2 linked regions of the Prochlorococcus marinus str. MIT 9313 genome follow. The protein of the gene in region 2 interacts with the protein of the main gene of each other region in a pairwise test. Links are inferred from orthologs where the notes say so. Each region holds a gene or a part of one and is shown on either strand. Other genes may lie near its edges.

The links.
Region 1: the proteins of dnaA (region 2) and dnaB interact in binary tests that used the Escherichia coli proteins (3 or more experiments, as listed by UniProt). The link is inferred for Prochlorococcus marinus str. MIT 9313 from one-to-one orthologs.

Annotation. Positions count from the first base shown.
Region 1 is NC_005071.1:2,301,632-2,304,490, forward strand. It holds dnaB (replicative DNA helicase), read left to right. Parts: upstream 1-650; coding sequence 651-2,069; downstream 2,070-2,859. Other genes in the region: AKG35_RS11585 (acyl-CoA desaturase), read left to right, coding at 1-86; rplI (50S ribosomal protein L9), read left to right, coding at 130-588; mnmG (tRNA uridine-5-carboxymethylaminomethyl(34) synthesis enzyme MnmG), read left to right, coding at 2,121-2,859. UniProt on the Escherichia coli protein: The main replicative DNA helicase, it participates in initiation and elongation during chromosome replication. Travels ahead of the DNA replisome, separating dsDNA into templates for DNA synthesis.
Region 2 is NC_005071.1:1,274,004-1,281,977, forward strand. What follows is about bases 2,461-5,324. They hold dnaA (chromosomal replication initiator protein DnaA), read right to left. Parts: upstream 4,660-5,324; coding sequence 3,262-4,659; downstream 2,461-3,261. Other genes in these bases: AKG35_RS06350 (class I SAM-dependent methyltransferase), read left to right, coding at 2,461-2,544; AKG35_RS06355 (peroxiredoxin), read right to left, coding at 2,614-3,186; AKG35_RS06365 (trypsin-like peptidase domain-containing protein), read left to right, coding at 4,759-5,324. In the rest of the region: AKG35_RS06340 (cobyric acid synthase), read left to right, coding at 1-940; AKG35_RS06345 (2Fe-2S iron-sulfur cluster binding domain-containing protein), read left to right, coding at 937-1,182; more of AKG35_RS06350, read left to right, coding at 1,714-2,460; more of AKG35_RS06365, read left to right, coding at 5,325-5,913; AKG35_RS06370 (TIGR04282 family arsenosugar biosynthesis glycosyltransferase), read left to right, coding at 5,920-6,582; AKG35_RS06375 (TIGR04283 family arsenosugar biosynthesis glycosyltransferase), read left to right, coding at 6,692-7,408; AKG35_RS06380 (GNAT family N-acetyltransferase), read right to left, coding at 7,412-7,912. UniProt on the Escherichia coli protein: Plays an essential in the initiation and regulation of chromosomal replication. Binds in an ATP-dependent fashion to the origin of replication (oriC) to initiate formation of the DNA replication initiation complex once per cell cycle.

The sequences.
Region 1 (2,859 bases), 1.0 Mb from region 2 along the record:
GTCAGATCGACCTCACCTGGCAGCACATCCGCCTCATGCGAGCCCTAGGCTTGGCTCGCAAGATCCGGCTACCGATCACATCGTAAGGTTGTCGATCGCTAAACAGTCGTCGTCCGTCTTCTTATCGCCATGGCCAAGCGCGTACAAGTCGTCCTGAACGAAGACGTCCTCAGCCTCGGCAAGGACGGCGACCTAGTTGAGGTTGCTCCTGGTTATGCCCGCAACTTCCTGCTTCCCTTCGGCAAGGCTGTCCCTGTGACCCCAGCCGTGATGAAACAGGTCGGTCACAGACGTGCCAAGCAGGCCGAGCATCAGGCGGCAATCAAGCAGGAAGCCCTGGACTTCCAAACCGCACTGGTCACAATCGGGCGTTTCACCGTTAAAAAGCAAACCGGCGAAGACGACGTCTTGTTCGGCACAGTCACCAATGGTGATGTCGCTGAAGCAATCGAAACAGCCACAAAGAAGGAGATCGACCGACGCAATATCATCGTTCCGGAAATTCACCGAACCGGTAGCTACAAGGTGCAAGTGAAACTGCACAATGAAGTCAACGCCGAAATCAACCTCGAAGTCGTCAGCTACTGATTGCTGGCAAGGCTTACAAAACAAGCCAAAGTAGGTCTCCTTATAACGTCAGCTCCTCATCCATGGTGAGCGCCCCCCTGCCAAACAACGGCGATACCGCCGCAGAGGGGTCCCGTCCCTTCAGGAAAGCCTCTTCTACATCTCGAGAACCGAGCTTTGAAGCCCTGCCAGACTCCGTGCCTCCTCAAAATCTGGAGGCAGAGGAAGCTGTTCTAGGAGGCATCCTTCTTGATCCTGATGCCATCGGCAGAGTGGTCGATGTGCTCCAACCTGAGGCTTTTTATCTCAACGCCCATCGAGAGATCTTCCGCACAGCCCTGATGCTTCACAGCCAGGGCAAACCCACCGACCTCACAGCAATGAGCGCCTGGTTGGCCGACACAGGGTCCCTGGAGAAGGTAGGTGGCAGCAACCGTCTGATCGAACTTGTAGAGCGCGTTGCCTCCACTGCATCAATCGAGCAAGTGGCCCGTTTGGTGATGGACAAATTCCTACGGCGACAGTTGATTCGCTCAGGCAACGAAGTGATTCAACTCGGCTTTGACCAGGGCCTACCGATGGAACAGGTTCTCGACAAAGCAGAACAAACAATTTTTGCGATCAGCCAGGAAAAGCCATCCAAAGGTCTCACCCCCACAGCAGAAATCCTTACCAGCACCTTCAACGAGATCGAAAGCCGCTCACTAGGTACGTCCGTCGCAGGCATCCCTGTGAACTTCTACGACCTCGATGCCATGACCCAGGGTCTGCAGCGCAGTGACCTGATCATCGTGGCTGGCCGCCCAGCCATGGGCAAAACCTCCATGGTGCTCAATCTGACCAAAAACGTTGCTCAACTCCACAACCTGCCTGTGTGCTTGTTCAGCCTGGAGATGAGCAAGGAACAACTCACCTATCGCCTCCTTTCAATGGAGGTTGGCATTGAGAGCAGTCGACTGAGAACAGGCCGTTTACGGCAGGAAGAGTGGCCTCTTCTGGGCCAGGGCATCAACACCCTTGGCCAGCTACCGATCTACATCGATGACAAACCCAATTCAGGCGTCCTGGAGATGCGTTCTCTCTCCAGGCGGCTCATGGCCGAACAAGGCAAAGAACTCGGACTCATCGTGATCGACTACCTACAACTGATGGAGGGCTCCACGCCTGATAACCGTGTTCAGGAACTCTCCCGGATTACCCGCGGCCTTAAGGGCATGGCCAGGGAACTGAACGTACCTGTGATTGCCTTATCACAGCTCAGCCGTGGGGTGGAATCCCGCACCAACAAACGCCCAATGCTCAGCGACCTGCGCGAGTCAGGCTCAATCGAACAGGACGCTGACCTGGTGCTGATGATCTACCGCGACGAGTACTACAACCCAGAAACCCCCGACCGCGGCATCACCGAAGTCATCGTGACCAAGCACCGCAACGGCCCTGTCGGCACAGTAAAACTACTGTTCGAGCCTCAATTCACACGGTTCCGCAACCTGGCGGCCTAAAGCAGCAATACATTGATGATTTCTACTGTTCTCTAGAACGTCACGGGCCCCATGCCCTTCAGTGCTCCCCCAACCGAACACTTCGACGTCATCATCGTCGGCGGTGGGCACGCCGGTTGTGAAGCCGCGATTACGGCAGCGCGCTTAGGCCTAAGTACAGCTTTATTCACCCTCAACCTCGATCGGATTGCCTGGCAACCGTGTAATCCCGCAGTGGGAGGGCCAGCCAAGAGTCAACTCGTGCATGAAGTCGATGCCCTTGGGGGGGTCATCGGACGCCTGGCCGATGCGACGGCGCTGCAAAAACGTGTGCTGAATGCAAGCCGCGGCCCTGCGGTCTGGGCCTTACGCGCCCAGACCGACAAACGCCTCTATTCACGCCAAATGCTGCAGTTGCTTCAACAAACAGCCAACCTCTCTCTAAGAGAAGCGATGGTGACTGGCCTCGAAGTCAAAGGTGATCCATCGGGTGGCGGGGAGCACTGGGAGCCAGCTCAAGGACATGCAGCACAAATCACAGGCGTACGGACCTATTTCGGCAGTATTTATCGGGCCCAAGCCGTCGTGCTAACCACCGGCACGTTCCTTGGTGGTCAGATCTGGGTTGGCAATCAATCCATGCCGGCAGGTCGTGCCGGCGAGCAAGCCGCAGAAGGGCTCACCGAAGCCCTCGAGTCACTTGGCTTCCAAACCAATCGCCTCAAGACAGGCACTCCGGCCAGAGTCGATCGACGCAGCATTGCTCTCGATCAACTGGAAGAGCAACCCAGCGATGCCGCTGATCGCTTCT
Region 2 (7,974 bases):
AAAGCAGTTGATACGCGGGCTACTCATCAATCGTTTCCGTGGCCGACGCGAACTTTTTGATGAAGGGCGCGATTGGTTAGAAGCCGAAACCGGAATTCCCGTCATCGGTGTAATGCCATGGCTGGAAGAGCTCTTCCCGCCAGAAGACTCCCTTGATCTACTGGAGAGAAGAGGCAAAAAAAATGATGCCGAGATCGAAATCGCTGTCTTGAAATTGCCATCCCTAAGTAATTTTTCCGATCTCGATCCATTAGAAGCAGAACCCACAGTTCAGCTGCGATGGGTTGAACCCGGCACATTCCTCGGGATGCCAGATGCTGTCATCATTCCCGGCAGCAAGCAGACACTGCGCGATCTAAATTCGCTAAACCGCAGTGGTTTAGGAAGCCAGTTGCAAACCTACGCCCAAAGCGGCGGGCATGTGTTTGGCATCTGTGGCGGCATGCAAATGCTTGGGCGAACTCTGGCAGATCCCCTAGGTCTGGAAGGCGTCACAACAACAGACCCATCAAGCAGCATGGCAGGACTCAATCTGCTGCCTCTAGATACCGTTTTCAAACGCAACAAGGCTCTAAGTCAATGCCAAAGGATTACCCAGTGGCCAGACAATGCCAAGGTGAAGGGGTTTGAATTACACCATGGCAATAGCCAACTCATTCAAGGGAGCCATGAGTCTGTCCTCCCTATGGCTGACGATCCCTCAATGGGTTGGGTCAGTAAAAATGAGAGCTGCGGCCAAGTCGCGGGAACTTACCTGCACGGGATTTTCGAGAATGGTCGCTGGCGAAGGCTGTGGCTCAATCTGATACGGAAGCAAAAGGGTTTAGCAGACTTGCCGACCGATATATCCAACCATGAGCAACAAAGAGAACAACTACTCAATCGTCTCGCCGATGTTTTCGAAGAACATGTCAACATCAACCCACTGCTGGGAACATGACGATCTCTAAGATTGAGATTCAATGGCCCAATGGCACAAGATCCCATACAGAACCAGGGATTGATTGGCTCCAGGTTGCTCGAGACGCAGGAATCATCATTCCCACAGGCTGCTTACAAGGGAGCTGTGGTGCTTGTGAGATTGAAGTGAATGGAGAAGTGGTGAGAGCCTGCATCGCCATCGTTCCCAGAACGAAGTCATGCCAACTCAAGGTGGAGTTCGCCGATGATCCTTTCTGGTGATCTATCGCAGAGCTATCAATCCTTTTTAAACAGCATTTGCCTTACAGCTTTTGCAGGAAGCAACGGGGGTTTAGCACTGATGACTTTCTACCGGGAGAAATAAATGCAGCGACTAATAGTCAGCAAGCAGCAATTAATGCCTGCGCTACTGATTATTTCTGATGCAAGCCCATTTCTACTCATGGGTTTTTTCTTAGAGACAGCCTGGCTTGGTGGCCACTTTGAAAGCAATTCTCTCTAGTTGTGACATCGGCATTGCCTACATCGACTCCTGCCATGTCTAGGCCTCCAAGCTTGCTGGCATGGCGACGTTGTAGGAGGCAGCCCCTCAAGCCTGCTTAAGCCACCTCTTGTCGGATTGAATCCTTGGTAAACACTTTTAAAAGGGCATCGAGCAGCCGCTCTACTTTTGAGCCTGCTAATCAGCAAGCTGCGCTGTCCATAGACTCTCCTTCCTCAAGCATCTCTTGATGACTCTGATGCCATGAAAGATCAACAGCTCGCTAAAGTGATTGCAACAAACAAAAGAACGTGCTTCCTGGAGTAGATGCCTCAGCGCATGTGGTTAATTGCTTTAGGGCAAAATATACCAACATTAGCCTCGACAACTTTGCACATTTATGGGTCACCAAACCAGCTGAGAAGCTTGCGAATCGATACCTGAAGGAGGTAGGTGAATCCGAAGATATTGCCCACTGCCTCAGACATCGATTTTTTCTAGAAAGGCTTCGAGAGTTCCACATTCAAGCAACAAATGGAGTGTTTATCAATATTGGCGCCGGGTTCACCAATTACCCCTATCTAATCAACACTCCCATAGCATCCTGCGAAGTAGACAAGCCCAACCTGATCAAGTCAAAGCAGCAAAGAATACAGAAGCTTCAATCCTCTCAGCAGCTCCCAGAAAGAGACATTCTATTCCTCTGTACAACAGACCTCAACAACAGCAGAGAAAACAAAAAACTATTCGACTCATTAAGCCAATGGATAGGATCACGCCAATCATTTATCCTCATGGAAGGGCTTTTATACTGGCTTTCGCAAGACTCAGTCAATTCACTTTTTAAACATCTACAGCAAACACAAATAGCCGGAAGTCTTCTCGCACTGAATGCATTCAAACCAAGCGAAACTTCTAAGGCAATGTTTCAAAGGCTAAGGAAATTCAGCGAGAAAGGCTACGGGATAGGACACTTTTCCCCCAATACACTCAGCGAAACATTCCACGAGAATCTCTTAGGCTACAAATTGATCGATCAAGCAAATTACATCAGCCTCTCAAAGCAACTTGACAAAGTCAAAGAGCTTGTCGATAAAGACTCAGTCCTAGAAGAGGATTGCTACTTGTTACGTAAGATATAGAGTGAAGCAGGAAAACAGATAATCAGTTTTATATTTAATGAACAGGCAAGAGTGTGAGAAGTGAAGGGTTTAACCCTGAAACTCACGGCACGGGGAACTAACACCAGCCGATTGCACACCCTTCATGTAAGCAAGCATCGTATCAGCATCTGAGACCTCAAACGGGTCACCATCAGCATTATCACTAAAGCCAGGCTCAACAAACATCTTTTCAATATTACAATCATTCACTAGCATCGAATAGCGCCAGGAACGCAAACCAAAACCTAGGTTGGATTTCTCAACAAGCATGCCCATTTTACGAGTGAACTCTCCATTCCCATCAGGGAGCATAAAGATATTCTTGGTACCCAAATGTTTGCTCCACTGGAACATTACAAAAGCATCATTCACTGAAAGACAGACAATCTGATCAACACCTTGGGCAACAAGTTCTGCATGCAACTCCTCATAACGTGGCAAATGATTGGATGAGCACGTAGGCGTAAAAGCTCCTGGCAGGGCTAACACCACCACCTTGCGCCCCTTAAAGATTTCAGCACTAGTCAGGTCTTGCCAGCGGAATGGATTAGACCCGGGCACAGATTCATCGCGCACGCGAGTCTTGAAGGTGACATCTGGAACGTTTTGAGGGAAAGGCATTGCAAGGCTGATGTTGATGCAAACAAAATCTCATACACCTCATCTAATCTTGTCAAATAATCAAATTGTTGAAACCTATCGCCGACGGCGTGAATCGATCTGCAGCAGATCTCTCACACGCCGAACCTGACTAGCCAACTGAGGATCACTGGACAACCTTTTCTCCACTTGCTCGATGGCATACATCACTGTGGTGTGGTCCTTTCCCCCAAAAGTCTCACCGATGCGAGGCAAGCTCAAATCCGTGCCCTGACGCATCAGGTACATGCCCACCTGCCGAGCATGGCTAACGGCCCGCCTTCGACTGCTACTACGCATGTCTTGAGGAGTCACGTCAAAAACCTCAGAGACCTTATCAATCACTTGTTGTGGGGTAACGTCCACACCTTGACCATTAGGGTCAAGCATTGGCGCTACCGATTCAACTGTCATCGGCAGCCCCGTGATCGAAGCAAAGGCAACTGCCCTGGTCAAAGCCCCCTCAAGTTCACGGATATTGGAGGTGAAGCGCCCAGCGATGTACTGAATTAAATCGCGAGGCAGCATCATGCGTTCCTGTTCCGCCTTCTTCTGCAAAATTGCCATGCGAGTCTCAAGGTCAGGCGACTGAATATCAGCGATCAAGCCCATAGAGAATCGAGAGATTAGGCGTTCTTGAAGCTTTGGAATCTGACTTGGAGGTCTATCACTAGCGATCACAATCTGCCTACCTGCTTCATGGAGAGCATTAAAGGTATGAAAGAACTCTTCCTGGGTGTATTCCTTGCCTTCAATAAACTGAATATCGTCAACCAAAATCAAATCAGTGGCACGATATCGATCTCGGAAAGCTTGCATACCATCCTTCCGAATAGCTTGAATTAAGTCATTCGTGAAGGTCTCTGTAGAAACATAAGCCACCTTTGCTTCGGGATTGATCTCAAGCCTGTAGTGACCAATAGCCTGCATCAGATGAGTCTTGCCTAGGCCAACACCGCCGCAAATGAATAAAGGATTGAACTCTCGCCCAGGAGCTTCTGCAACGGCTAGCGCAGCAGCATGGGCCATGCGACTGTTCGGCCCCACGACGAACCGATTGAAGACATAGCGCAGGTTCAGGCCTGGAAGAATCCGCCGAGGGCCACTAGAAGGGGCTACAGAGGCAGTGGTTGTTTCTGCAGTAGGCAAAGGTGAAGGGATGGAAGCCGATGTCATTGGTGGTAACACCCTCTCAGCAGAGTCTTCCTCCTGAGCCTGAACAGACACCCTCACTGACTGGCCGTAAATCTTGGCCGCAGCCGCCTCGATTGTCTGAACGTAATTCTTGCGAAGCCAGTTACTTGCAAAGCTATTTGGAGCAATCAGAGTCAACTCCCCGTCCCGAAAACCACTACAAATGGCAGGACGAATCCATGTCTCAAACGTAGGTTTGCTGAGATTGTGCTGAAGGGCCTGCTGCACCTTGGACCACAGCTCATTGCCCGTTATCACCACATCCTTTCCTCTGCGATGGCTGAATCTACGCAACTTCTATCGAGCAAGCCGTCTTTAATAAGACCCTGATGTTCTCGTTCCCTGGCACCTGCGTTTGTCATGACCCTTGCCCTATCTGCCCACAGGCTGCATCCGCTCAGATGGCTTGGCTTGATCCTCATCAGCATCAACCTAAGTGGCTGCAACGAAGGGTTACGTCAACGCATCGGCATTGGTTCTAAGACAAGTCCAGACAACACCCCTGTCGTCAGTGATCCACCCAAGTCAGCGCCTCTGCAGCCTGGCACCAATGTGATCGTGATTGCGGTGGAACAAGTTGGTCCGGCAGTGGTGCGCATCGACACGGTGAAACGGATCGCAAACCCCCTTGGCAACTTTTTCGGCGGCGGACCTCCCATCCAACGGCAAGCCGGCCAAGGGTCAGGTTTCATCACACGCTCTGACGGGCTGATCTTCACCAATGCTCATGTGGTTGATGGGGCAGAACGGGTATCAGTAACCCTTCCAGATGGACGCAGTTACAGCGGCAAAGTGCTTGGTGGTGATCCCCTTACAGATGTAGCCGTGGTCAAAGTCGTAGCGAAGAAACTTCCAGTAGCCCCACTCGGCAATTCCAACAACATCAAGCCTGGGCAATGGGCAATCGCGATCGGCAATCCTCTTGGACTCAACAACACCGTTACTGCAGGCATCATCAGCTCCGTCGACCGCACCAACGCCTTAGGGGGGGGGCAACGAGTTCCTTACATCCAAACGGACGCCGCCGTAAACCCTGGCAATAGCGGAGGACCACTCATCAATGCCTCAGGACAGGTGATCGGAATCAATACTGCCATCAAAGTTGCGCCGGGAGGCGGGCTGAGTTTTGCAGTACCGATCAACCTGGCCAAACGAATTGCCCAACAAATCGTGGGGAGAGGGCAAGCTTCTCATCCCTATATCGGGGTAAGGCTGCAGAGCCTTACCCCCCAACTAGCCAAAGAAATCAACGCAACAGGAGGGGCATGCCAAGTACCTGAAGTTAATGCTGTTCTCGTTGTTGAAGTGATGTCTCGCAGCCCTGCAGACAAAGCCGGCGTGCGCCAATGCGACTTAATTCGTGAAGTCAATGGTGAGGTCGTCCGCGACCCTTCACAAGTACAACTTGCCGTTGATCGTGGGGAGGTTGGCAAGCCCATGCCGCTCACCCTTGAACGAAACAACAAGACGATCGAATTAATCGTCAAACCAGCAGAGCTACCCCGGCAGGGGTGAATTGAAATGGCAAAACCTGCACTGGTGGTGATGGCCCGCTGGCCGGCAGCAGGCAGATGCAAACGAAGACTGGCCGACACTCTTGGAATAGTGCGTGCAGCATCAATCCAGGCCAGGCTTACCAAACACACTCTGCGCGTGGCCAATCATCTGGCCAATAGAGGCCTGGTCGAGCTGCAATTCGCGATCACTGGCCTCGCTCCCAAGGCAGCCAAGCGCTGGGCACACGATCAAGGTGTGAGCACAGTGGAGCTTCAAGGCAAGGGAAGCCTGGGTGAACGGATGCGTCGACAGGTTTTGCGAGTGCAGCAACGACACCATCCACAAATCACAATGGGCCGCACCACATTGCTGATCGGCACAGACCTGCCAAATCTCTGTGATCGTGATCTGCTTCAGGCCCTAGAAGCTTTGCAAGAGCATGAGTTCGTACTTGGACCCGCTACTGATGGGGGCTATTGGTTACTTGGACTCTCAGGGCGCTTGGTAAAGCCCGTGACACGCTGGCCCTTCTGCGGCATTCCTTGGGGTAGCAATCAAGTGAAGCAAGTCACACTGCAGAAAGCAGCGGATGCAGGAGTAAGGCCTTGCTTACTTGGTCAACAAAACGATCTCGATTGCCTTGAAGATCTTTCACCATGGCAAGCATGCGAGGAAAGATTGATATGACAAGGATTTGAACCAGGAAACAACTCGTTTAAGGCAAGAAAAACGGGTCGAGAAAGAACAAGATGACCTCTTTCAAAAAGGAAGCAATGCCGCTCAAAACTTCTCATCAATGAGCAACATCTCAGCTCTAAGTGAGGTGGGACATCACCTCAGCGTGATTGTGCCGAGCCTCAATGAAGCCAGCCGTCTACCACTGCTCTTGGCTGATCTCCAACGCTGGCCGACACCCCTTGACCTTTGGATCGTTGATGCTGGCAGCTGTGATGACACAGAACTCGCTGCCCAACTCACAGGAGCTCATGTACTGCGAGTAGCCAATCCCAATCGGGGTGCTCAGCTCAGCCATGGAGCATGCCATGCCAAAGGAACTTGGCTGATGTTCCTGCATGCCGACAGCCGACTCCCCCCCCAATGGCCCGCTGTCGTTGAAGCAGTGATTACTCAGTCAGCAGGAGAGCTGAATGCTTGGTTTTTCGACTACAAAATCCAAGGAAAGGGAACAAAACTTCGTCTAATGGAACTAGCTGTGGCCCTTCGCAGTCATTGGCTGCAAAGGCCCTATGGCGATCAAGGCTTGCTCATCAGCAAAAGGCTCTACCAACACATCGGGGGATACAAACCCATCCCTTTGATGGAAGATCTCGATTTGGTGCAGCGACTCTCTTGCCAAGTCAAGTTGCTAAGCCTGGGATTACCCCTGTACACCGATGGCCGCCGTTTGCAACGGCTAGGTCTACTCAATCAAGCCTGGCAAAACGCCCAATTGCGTAGACGCTGGCGCAGAGGAGAGGCAGCCAAGCAGCTGTCAAAAGACTATTACCAATAATCCTTAGGCATACCAGAAAGCACATTTGTGGCCATCAGGCTCCAGCGTCCAACCCTGTCGCTCATAGAAATCGACAACACCTGGATCAGCAAAGAGCGTGACTCGTTTAACACCCATCTCCTTAAGAGATTCAAGGGTGTAATCCATTAGATGCTTACCCAATCCCACCCCCTGATAAATGGGGTGAATAGCTACATCCCACACTGTGGCTTCAAGAACTCCATCACCTGTACATCGAGCAAAACCAACCAAACGAGGGAACAGGGGATCATGGCGCCAAAGGCCCACTTTCAAGAGCGTGTGATCAAGTGCAAGACGCACTCGACGCATCGGCCGGCGACTCCAACCCACAGCCTCCAGCAATTGTTCAAGCTCAACAAGATCGAATGAACGGTCTTGACTGAAGACAAGGTTGATCTGCTCATTCGAAGACGGGCACTCTCGTGCTCGATGCCCATAGGCCTGCTCAAGAACCTCCGGCGTTAGCGAAGAGGAGCTGATCACACGGCAGTGCTCAACTGTCTTGATCCTGCTTCACCAAGGCCCATAACCATTAAGCGTGAAGC